DNA from 3 places in the Streptomyces sp. P9-A4 genome. Region 3 is predicted to be linked to each of the others. Evidence: riboswitches for the same ligand, from Rfam matches in the RefSeq annotation. Region 3 holds a riboswitch; each other region holds the start of a gene.
The links. Region 3 has a riboswitch for cyclic di-AMP ahead of V4Y03_RS17850 (M23 family metallopeptidase). Riboswitches for the same ligand answer to the same signal wherever they lie in the genome.

Region 1: it holds a riboswitch for cyclic di-AMP, as region 3 does, so the genes downstream of both, V4Y03_RS26005 (M23 family metallopeptidase) here and V4Y03_RS17850 (M23 family metallopeptidase) in region 3, are expected to answer to the same signal.
Region 2: it holds a riboswitch for cyclic di-AMP, as region 3 does, so the genes downstream of both, V4Y03_RS29145 (M23 family metallopeptidase) here and V4Y03_RS17850 (M23 family metallopeptidase) in region 3, are expected to answer to the same signal.

Annotation. Positions count from the first base shown of each region.
Region 1 is NZ_JAZIFY010000001.1:5,763,530-5,766,792, reverse strand. Features, by position in the region: gene V4Y03_RS26015 (HPr family phosphocarrier protein) at 20-301, shown strand; gene V4Y03_RS26010 (GntR family transcriptional regulator) at 521-1,204, opposite strand; gene V4Y03_RS26005 (M23 family metallopeptidase) at 1,384-2,154, opposite strand; cyclic di-AMP (ydaO/yuaA leader) riboswitch at 2,167-2,332, opposite strand; gene V4Y03_RS26000 (M16 family metallopeptidase) at 2,533-3,263, opposite strand, start outside.
Region 2 is NZ_JAZIFY010000001.1:6,481,762-6,485,024, reverse strand. Features, by position in the region: gene V4Y03_RS29150 (SGNH/GDSL hydrolase family protein) at 1-724, opposite strand, end outside; gene V4Y03_RS29145 (M23 family metallopeptidase) at 877-1,848, opposite strand; cyclic di-AMP (ydaO/yuaA leader) riboswitch at 1,851-2,007, opposite strand; gene V4Y03_RS29140 (tyrosine-protein phosphatase) at 2,381-3,202, shown strand.
Region 3 is NZ_JAZIFY010000001.1:3,972,236-3,975,498, forward strand. Features, by position in the region: gene V4Y03_RS17840 (MFS transporter) at 1-211, shown strand, start outside; gene V4Y03_RS17845 (PP2C family protein-serine/threonine phosphatase) at 370-1,581, shown strand; cyclic di-AMP (ydaO/yuaA leader) riboswitch at 1,783-1,929, shown strand; gene V4Y03_RS17850 (M23 family metallopeptidase) at 1,941-3,068, shown strand; gene V4Y03_RS17855 (aldo/keto reductase) at 3,166-3,263, shown strand, end outside.

The sequences.
Region 1 (3,263 bases), 1.8 Mb from region 3:
AGACTTGAAGGGCAACACCATGGCTGAGCGCCGCGTCAACGTCGGCTGGGCCGAGGGCCTGCACGCCCGCCCCGCGTCCATCTTCGTCCGTGCCGCCACGGCTTCCGGCGTTCCGGTGACGATCGCCAAGTCCGACGGCACGCCCGTGAACGCCGCCTCCATGCTCGCGGTGCTCGGTCTGGGCGCGCAGGGCGGCGAGGAGATCGTCCTCGCTTCGGAGGCCGACGGCGCCGAGGTCGCGCTGGACCGCCTGGCGAAGCTGGTCGCGGAGGGCCTGGACGAGCTCCCCGAGACCGTCTGATCCGGGTCCACCCGACCCACCCGTACGACGAAGGGCCGTGCCCGCCGGAATCCCGGCGGGCACGGCCCTTCGCTTTCCGCCTGGCTTTCACTCGCCCTCTTTCGCCCTCCCGTGCCGCCCGGTTCCCCGGCAGCACAAAAGGACGGACGACAGCAAGAGGCATTACGGGCACCCCGAAATACCCCGCCGAATTCCCATTCCTTGTATACGGCGCCCTCGTTAATTCCGGGCGCTCGCCGTGTTGACGACATGTTGCGAAACCCTCACACGACCCCGGTCCGGCCTCTTGAGCCGGTGCAGCGCCCGCGAGCGTTCCGCGTGCAGCGCCGTCAGCGCCCTCGCCCGCTCGGCGTCACCGCGCGCCACGGCGTCCACGATCGCGCCGTGCTCGGCCCAGGCCTCCACCAGTCGTTCGGGCTGCTCGACCGCGTACATCCAGGCGATCTTGTGCCGTAGCTGGGTCAGCAGCGCCGTCAGGGCGGGGCTCCCGGAGGCCTGCGCGAGCGTCTCGTGGAACCAGCCGCCGAGTGAGCGCAGATCCTCGCCCTGGCCGCGCCTGGCCCGCTCCTGACCTAGCCTGACCAGGCCGCGGAGGACCTTGAGATGCGCCTCCGTACGTCGCTGGGCCGCCCGCGCCGCCCCCAGCGGTTCGAGCAGCGCCCGCATGTCGAGCAGATCGGCCGCCTCCTGCTCGGTGGGCTCGGCGACCTGGGCCCCCGCGTGACGGCGGGTGACGACGAAGCCCTCCGACTCCAGGGTGCGCAGCGCCTCACGGACCGGGACGCGGGACACCCCGTACCGACGGGCGAGCAGGTCCTCGGTCAGCCGGCTCCCCCGCTCGAAGACGCCGGAGACGATGTCGTCCCGGATCGCCGTGCATACCGAGTGCGCGGGAATGCGCATGTCCGACCTCCGCCTTGGTCGCGCGAGACAATTCGATCGGCGCCTTTCCGCGCCCGGTCTCCGACTCTATTGCAGCCCGCCGGTATTTCCGATGGCCGCACGGAATGTGAAGGGTTCTTGACCGACGAAAAGCCCCGGCTCAGCACGAGCCGGGGCTTTTGCGATGCGCGCCGTCGGTGTCAGACGTTGACGCCGCGGGCGCGCAGGTAGGACAGCGGGTTGATGTCCGAGCCGTAGTCGGGGCTCGTGCGCGCCTCGAAGTGGAGGTGCGGGCCGGTCGAGTTGCCGGTCGAGCCGGACACGCCTATGTGCTGGCCGGGCTCGACGCTCTGGCCGACGTGGACGTCGATGGAGGACAGGTGGCCATACTGGGTGTACGTGCCGTCGTGCATCCGGATGACGATGTTGTTGCCGTACGCGCCGCCCCAGCCGGCCTCGACGACGGTGCCGGAGCCGACGGAGACGACGTTGCTGCCGTAAGCGGCGTGGAAGTCGATGCCGGAGTGGCTGCCGGAGGACCAGAGCGAGCCGCCGGTCTTGTAGCCGGTGGACACGTACGAGCCGTCGACGGGGAGCTGGAAGGAGGCCAGACGGCGGCGCTCGGCCTCGCGGGCGGCGCGCTCCTTGGCCTGGCGGATCTCCTTGGCGCGGGCCTCGGCCTTGCGCTTCGCCTCCGCCTGGGCCTTCGCCTTGGCGGCGGCCTCGAAGGCCTCCCGGTCCTGGGCGTCGGCCTGGGCGTTGAGCCGGTCCGCGAGGGAGTCCTCGGTGATGACCCGGGTGAGGCCGGTGTCCTCGACGGAGCGGTTGTCCGTGTCGGCGGCGAGCGCCGGGGAGGCGAGGGTTCCGATGACGCCGGTGGTGGCGAGCGTCGCGACGCCGGCGATACCCGCCGTGCGGCGCGCCGTCCGGCTCGGAGCACGATGCTTCCCGGTGGCACGGGTGAACGCCATGGAGGGGCTGGTCCTTTCCTTCCTTCTCGCCTACCGGGTTAGCTGACGGGTTCGGAGCAGGAAGGTCTCCTACGAGCCCCTCCGTACGAGACGAAGGCGCCCGATTCACCCCAGGGACTACGTGTGGGTCCCCGGCTCCCCAGGCTCGCGCCTGACGGGGACTCGGCGATGACTGTCCGATGCCGCGGATGCGGCGCGTGCAACTGACGAACAGCCGCACCGACGCTATGCGGATCGCCTGTCGATCACCAACCAGACACGCTTTTTGTAAGACATGCCACAGGCCATACGATGAGACTTACCGTCAATACGGACAAAGCGGAGAACCCCGACGAACCATCCCGTCGGGGTTCTCCGTTGCCGGTTCGGCGACCGGAATCAGCCGGTCACGACCGTCACTTCACCGATGCCGAGCGCGCGCACCGGCTCCGCGATCTGGGCCGCGTCGCCCACCAGGACGGTGACGAGCCGGTCCACCGGGAAGGCGCTGACCACGGCCGCGGTCGCCTCGACCGTGCCGGTCTCGGCCAGGCGCGCGTACAACTGCGCCTGGTAGTCGTCCGGGAGGTGCTGCTCGACCTGGTCGGCGAGCGTCCCGGCGACCGAGGCGGCCGTCTCGTACTTGAGCGGCGCGACGCCCACCAGGTTCTGCACGGCCGTCTCGCGCTCCGCGTCCGTGAGCCCCTCGGCGGCCAGGGTGCGCAGCACCTTCCACAGGTCGTCGAGAGCCGGGCCGGTGTTGGGAGTGTCGATGGAACCGCTGATGGCGAGCATCGCGGCGCCGTTCCCCTCGGCGTCGGAGCGGAGCACCTGCCCGAAGGCCCGCACGCCGTAGGTGTAGCCCTTCTCCTCGCGCAGGACCCGGTCGAGTCGCGAGGTGAGGGTGCCACCGAGGCAGTACGAGCCCAGCACCTGGGCCGGCCAGACGCGGGCGTGCCGGTCGGCGCCGATGCGGCCGATCAGCAACTGGGTCTGGACGGCGCCCGGACGGTCCACGATGACGACCCGTCCGGTGTCGTCCGCGGTGATCGGCGGCATCGGGAGCGGCTCGGCCGGCTCGCCGGTCCAGGCGCCCAGGGTCTCCGCGAGGACCTTGTCCAGGTCGACGC
Region 2 (3,263 bases), 2.5 Mb from region 3:
CGATCCACGGCACGAGGTACTCCTTCGCCCAGTGGATGTCGTCGCGGCGCACTTCGAGCGTGCCGCGCGGGGGAACCGGCGGCCACGCCTGGTCCGGGTCGGCGGGGACCGGCATGTCGAGGACCTGGGCGGCGCGCAGCGCGACCCGGGTGTGGCCGTCGGGCGAGAGATGCAGCCGGTCGTCGTCCCAGGCGCGCCGGTCCTGGACGGACTTCAGCGACCACAGGTCGAGGACGGGGCACCCGTAGCGGTCGGCGATGGCCCGGACGTGCCCGTTGTAGGTGGCGATCTTGCCGCGCAGGTGCTTGAGGAGGATCACGTCGCGGGTGTCGAAGCCGGTGGTCACCATGACGGTGCCGACGGCGGAGGTCAGTTCGGCGACGGCGCGCTCGAAGCGCTCGGCGACGTCGTCGGGGTCCGTGCCGGGGCGGATGATGTCGTTTCCGCCGGCGCAGAAGGTGACCAGATCGGGGGCGAGTTCCTTCGCCCTGGGGACCTGTTCCGCCACGATCTGATCGAGGAGGCGCCCACGTACGGCCAGGTTGGCGTAGCGGAAGGCGTCGTGCTCCGGCAGCTGGTCGGCGAGCAGCACCGCGAAGCGGTCCGCCCAGCCGACGTAGGTCCCGTCGGGTCCGGGGTCTCCGACGCCCTCGGTGAAGCTGTCACCGATCGCCGCGTACGACCCGAATGCGTTCTTGTCTGTTGATCTCGAATCGTCTGCCACGGGAGCACATCCTTCCCTTTCGGATGTGACCTACGCGACCGTAAGGAGGGGTTGACTCAGGGTGACATATGCCACCGATAAAGAATTCGCCAAGCCGGAATACACCGACGGCCCGGCACACACGTGCCGGGCCGCCGGAGATTCCGTGGGCGTCAGACGGAGACGCCGTGCTGGCGGAGGTAGGCCAGCGGGTCCACGTCGGAGCCGTAGCTCGGCGAGGTGCGGATCTCGAAGTGCAGGTGGGGCCCGGTGGAGTTGCCGGTGGAGCCGGAGAGGCCGATCTGCTGGCCGCCGCTGACGGACTGGCCGGCTGAGACGGAGAGGGAGGAGAGGTGGGCGTACTGCGAGTAGTTGCCGTCGGCGTGCTGGATGACGACCTCGTTGCCGTACGCGCCGCTCCAGCCGGCCGAGACGACCGTGCCGGCGCCGACGGCGCGGACGGTGGTGCCGGAGGAGGCGATGAAGTCGACACCGGTGTGATAGCCGGAGGACCACATGGAGCCGGAGGCGTGGTACGGGGTGGAGAAGCCGCCGCCGCTGACGGGCGTGACCCAGCCGGACGCGGAGGCCGAGGAGCCGGAGGACCGCGAGGTGGTGGCGGAGTCCGAGGTGACGGCGGCCGGGGCTGCCGCGCGCTCGGAGCCGCGGGAGGCGCGCGTGGTGTCGCCGGAGCTCTTCGCGGAGTCCTTGCGCTCGGCCTTCGGGGCGGCCTTGGCGGTGCTCTTCGGGGCGGCGGCCGGGGCCGTGCTCTTGGCGCCGAGGGTGAGCTTCATGCCGGGCATGATGAGCGAGGGGTTCTCGCCGACGACCTGTCGGTTGTCCTCGTACAGCTTCTGCCAGCCGCCGGTGAGGTGGTGCTCGGCGGCGATCTTCGAGAGGTAGTCGCCGCGGACGACGGCGTACGTCTTCGGCGCGGCCTTCGCGGCGGTGGGCGCGGCCGGGGCGGCGGCGGCCTTCACCTGGGCGGCGGCGGGGGCGGCGGCCGGGGCGGCCTGCTCGGCGGCGTGGGCGCCGGTGGCTCCGAGAAGCGGGAGGGCGACGACGGCGCCTCCGGTGCCGGCGGCGGCGATGCCACGGGCCAGGCGGTTGGGCATGGTGCGGCGGTGCTTACCCTTTGCGGGCATGGCGAATTCCTCTCCGGCGCCTGCGAGGTGAGCTGTCGGGTTCGGACTGGAGATGTCCGGCCGCGTTCTCACGCGGCTTCACCCCGAGCCGTCCTTCTTGGAGGGATCGGCGACTTACCTGGGTCCCCCGCTCCTGCCTTGTACGGGTGAGTGCGGATTCCGGTCGGTGGCAGGATTCGGCGGTCCGTCCGGATTGAGCGCGACGCTAGACGAGTGGGGTCGGCGTGAACAAGCCGGGGTTTTCAATTGCTCCGGGATTCCGCGATATCCGGCCGGAATTCCGGTCACCCTCCGTTGATGACGGTCCCTCGATCTCCTTTTCCCGGGGGGCATTTGGAAAAGACGATCAGGCACGGTCCGTCACGGTTATGACGCTGCTCACGCAGCGATCCCCATCTCCCCTGCAACCCGGGCGGGTTATGGCGAACTCCTCAATACGGACAGATCGCCCATTCCAGAGCGAGGGGGTGTGCTCCCCCGCCGGCACCCGAGATGATTGCCCCAGGAATCGATCGAGAGAACAGGAGCAGCCGTGACGCAGCAGCTGCCGCAGGTCCCGCCCGCCGACGCGAACGAGCCCGAGCTGGCCGAGGTCCGCAACTTCCGGGACGTGGGGGGTCTGCCGACGACGGACGGGCGCGCGGTGCGCCCCGGCCGCCTGTTCCGCAGCGGCCACCTCGCCCACGCGACCGAGGAGGACGCGGCCTTCCTCGCCTCGCTGGGGCTGCACACGGTCTTCGACTTCCGGAACCTGGCCGACCGTAAGCTCGAGGGGCCCGACGTCGAGCTGCCCGGCACGCGGAACGTGAACATACCGCTCAACGACCCGGCCGACGGCAAGGAGTTCTGGAAGCTCGTCCAGGACGGGGACCTCGTCCAGCTGCGGGAGATCCTCGGCGACGGCAAGGCCGCCGGCCGGATGTCCGACTCGTACCGGAAGATGGTGGTCGAGCGGACCGCCGAGCACAGCCGTGTCCTGCACGCGCTCGCGGAGGACAGCGTCCCCGTCCTGATGCACTGCGCGGCCGGCAAGGACCGCGCCGGGCTCTCGATCGCGATCACCCTGCTCGCCCTCGGGGTCGAGCGGGATGCCATCGAGGCCGACTACGTGAAGTCGAACGACCCGCACCGCCGCTACAAGGTGCGTCGCAGCTCCACCGCCTCCGACGCCATGTCGCCCGAGGTGATGGAGCTGCTGAGCCCGCTGTTCGACGCGCGGGTGGAGTATCTGCGGGGCGCCTTCGAGACCATCGAAGGGACCTGGGGCTCGGTGGACGCCTACCTCGCCGAGGGCCTGAAGCTGGCCCCGGAGACCCGCGAGCGGCTGCGGGAGCGCCTGCTCACGGAGGCCTGAGCCCCGGCGGTCCGGGCCCGGTGACACTCCCGGGCCCGCGTCGCCTCTCAGGCACCCGGGA
Region 3 (3,263 bases):
CTGGGTGGCCACCCACTACGGGCTCTACAACACGGTGTGCGGGATCGGGATCACTCTCGGGAACCTGGGCACGGGCGCGCTGCTCGACGTGACCGGGTGGTCGGCGCTGCCGTGGCTCGCGCTGTGCGCGGTGGGCCTGGGGTGCGCGGGGGCGATGGCGCTGCTCGCCCGGGGCGGGCGCCTGGCGGAGGAACCCGCCCCGGCGGACTGAGCAGCGGGGCCGAGGGTCTGAGCGTCCACCCCGCCCGCCCGCCGCCCCGTCCGTACGCCAGTCGGCCCCGTGGAAGTCGCCGCCCTCCGGGGCGGCGGCCACCCTGGGAGGGCGCGGTGCGGACCGCGGCCGGGTACGGACCGGGCAGGAGACCACAGGTGGGGCACCCCCTAGGAGCGGCGGGCGGCAGGCGGCGGGGCGGCGAGGGCCGTCCCGAGTACGGCGGTGCCCGGCGGTTCATCCGCGCGCTGCCCCCGCTGCTCATCGTGGGCGGTGTCGTGTTCGACGTGGCGACGCCGGATCCGTACACCGCCTCGCCGATGCTCGCCGCCGCCCCGCTGATTGCCGCGCCCTTCTTCTCGATGCTCACGACGCTGCTCACCGGGATCGCCGCCGTCCTCGCCTCCGTCGGGCTGCACCTCTCCAACGGCACCGCGGACGATGTGCCGGCCCTCACCGAGACCCTGACCGTCGTCACCGTCTCCGCGCTCGCCCTCCTCATCAACCGGGTCGTGCGCCGCAGCGGCGAACGGCTCGCCTCGGCGCGGGTCATCGCCGAGGCCGCGCAGAAGGCGGTGCTGCCGACGCCCGCCGAGCGGATCGGCGGGCTGCAGTGCGCGGCGCGTTACGAGGCGGCGCACGCGGACGCGTTCATCGGCGGCGACCTGTTCGCCGTCCAGGACACCCCCTACGGGGTGCGGCTCGTCCTCGGGGACGTCAGGGGCAAGGGCATGGAGGCGGTCGAGGCGGTCGCCGTCGTCATCGGGGCGTTCCGGGAGGCGGCCGAGCAGGAACGGAACCTGGAGGGCGTGGCGCAGCGCCTCGAACGGGCGCTGACCCGGGAGGGCACCCGCAGGGACGGGCTCGACGCCTTCGAGGGGTTCACCACCGCCGTCCTCGCCGAGATCCCGCGCGGTGACGGCAGCGGCACCTTCGGCGGTTTCGTACGGGTGGTCAACCGCGGCCACCCGCCCCCGCTGATGCTGTACGGCGACGGGCGGCTCGACTCGCTGGAGCCGGGCGAGCCCGCGCTGCCGCTGGGCATGGGCGATCTCGCGGGGTGGCCGGACCGGGCCGAGGCGCGGCCGTTCCCGCCGGGCGCGACGCTGCTCTTCTACACCGACGGCCTCTCCGAGGCGCGGGACGCTGCGGGCGTCTTCTACGACCCGGTGTCGCGGCTCGCCGGCCGGATCTTCCCGGGTCCCGAGGAACTGCTCGACGCGCTCGCGGACGACGTACGGCTGCACACGGGCGGCGGGTCGACGGACGACATGGCGCTGCTCGCGGTGAGCCGTCCGTCGGAGGGGCAGCAGGGGCGGCGGCGGACGATGCCGGTGGTGCCGCCGGGCGGGCCCGGTCACCGCTCGTAGTCGCGGGGTGTCGCTGCGATAACAATTGACATAACGTCAGATCGCTCGGCTTCCGCGGCCCCTTTCTGAAGCGGGGTCAACTCGGGCCATTCTCTACCATTTCAATGAATGATCAAGAGGGACGGCTTGGAATCGGGAGCCCCTGTCTATTAACGTTCGATAACGCAGCGCGGTCGTTTCAGCCGTCGCAAGAGGCGGCACCGTGCGCGCGCGCCGAATCCTGAAGAGGAACCGGGGAACCACTACTTGGGGTGAATCGGGCCTTTCGCACCTGTGCGAGCGTGCCCGTAGGAGACCTTCCTGCTCCGAACCCGTCAGCTAACCCGGTAGGCGAGAAGGAAGGAAAGGAGCGCGCCTTCGTGGCGTCCAACACTCCCGTACCCGAAGCCCCCTTCGATGCCTTCGGTGGTGGTGCGGGTCCCGCCGCCCCGGACACCGAGTGGAACCCCACCGAGGGATCCCTCCGCGCCGGCGGCCGGCACCGGGTCGTCAAGCAGCGCTCCAACTTCGCCCGTTCCTCCACCGTCCTCGGCGTCGGTGTCATCGCCGCCGTCGGCGCCGGCGGCCTCGCCACCGCGCAGGAGAAGCCCCCGGTCGCGATCTCGCTTCCGGACCTTCCCGACCTCCCGGACCTCGGACTCCCGGACGCCCACGACCTCCCGGGCGTCGGCGACCTCCTCCCCGACGAGACCCCCGAGACGGTCAGCGCGGCCCGCGCCAACCCGAACCCGCTGACCGCCGCCACGTACACCACCCTCGACGAGCAGCAGGGCGCCGACACCCAGCAGGGTGCGGGGGCCGAGCAGCTCGACAGGACCGCGGTCGGCACCGGCGACGCGGGCGAGGCCCTGCGCGCCCGCATCCTCCAGCAGGCCGAGCAGCAGCAGGCCTCCGCCGACGCGGCCGACATGGCCGCGGCGGAGAAGGCGGCGGCCGAGAAGGCCGCGGCCGAGGCGGCGGCCAAGGCCGACGCGGCGGAGAAGGCGGCGGCCGAGGCCAAGGCGAAGGCCGAGGCGGAAGCGAAGGCCAAGGCGGAGGCGGCGGCCAGGGCGAAGGCGGAGGCCGAGCGGCTTGCCGCGCTGGCCGCGAGCTACTCGCTGCCCGTCTCCTCCTACACCCTCACCGCCACGTACATGCAGTCCGGCTCGATGTGGTCCTCCGGCCACCACACCGGCCTCGACTTCGCCGCTCCCACCGGCACCCCGCTCAAGGCGGTGCACGGCGCGACCGTGAAGTCCGCGGGCTGGTCCGGCTCGTACGGCTACCGGATCGTCCTGGAGCTGTCGGACGGCACCGAGGTCTGGTACTGCCACCTCTCGTCCATGACGGTCGGCGTGGGCCAGACCGTGGGCACCGGCGAGACCATCGGCCGCGTCGGCGCCACCGGCAACGTCACCGGCGCCCACCTCCACATGGAGGTGCACACGCCCGGCGGCGACGGCATCGACCCGGCGGACTGGCTCCGCTCCAAGGGCCTCACCCTCTGAGGTCGGGGACCCCGTAGGGGCCCGGGGCGCATCCCCTACGGAATGCGCCCCGGAGCCCGTACGGAATACGCCCGGCGGCGCGGAAGGTTGACCGATCATGACCTCTCTCCGCCCGCTGGGCAGCTCCGACCTGCACGTCTTCCCCCTCGCCCTGGGCGGCAACGTCTTCGGCTGGACCGCCGACGAGGCGCAGTC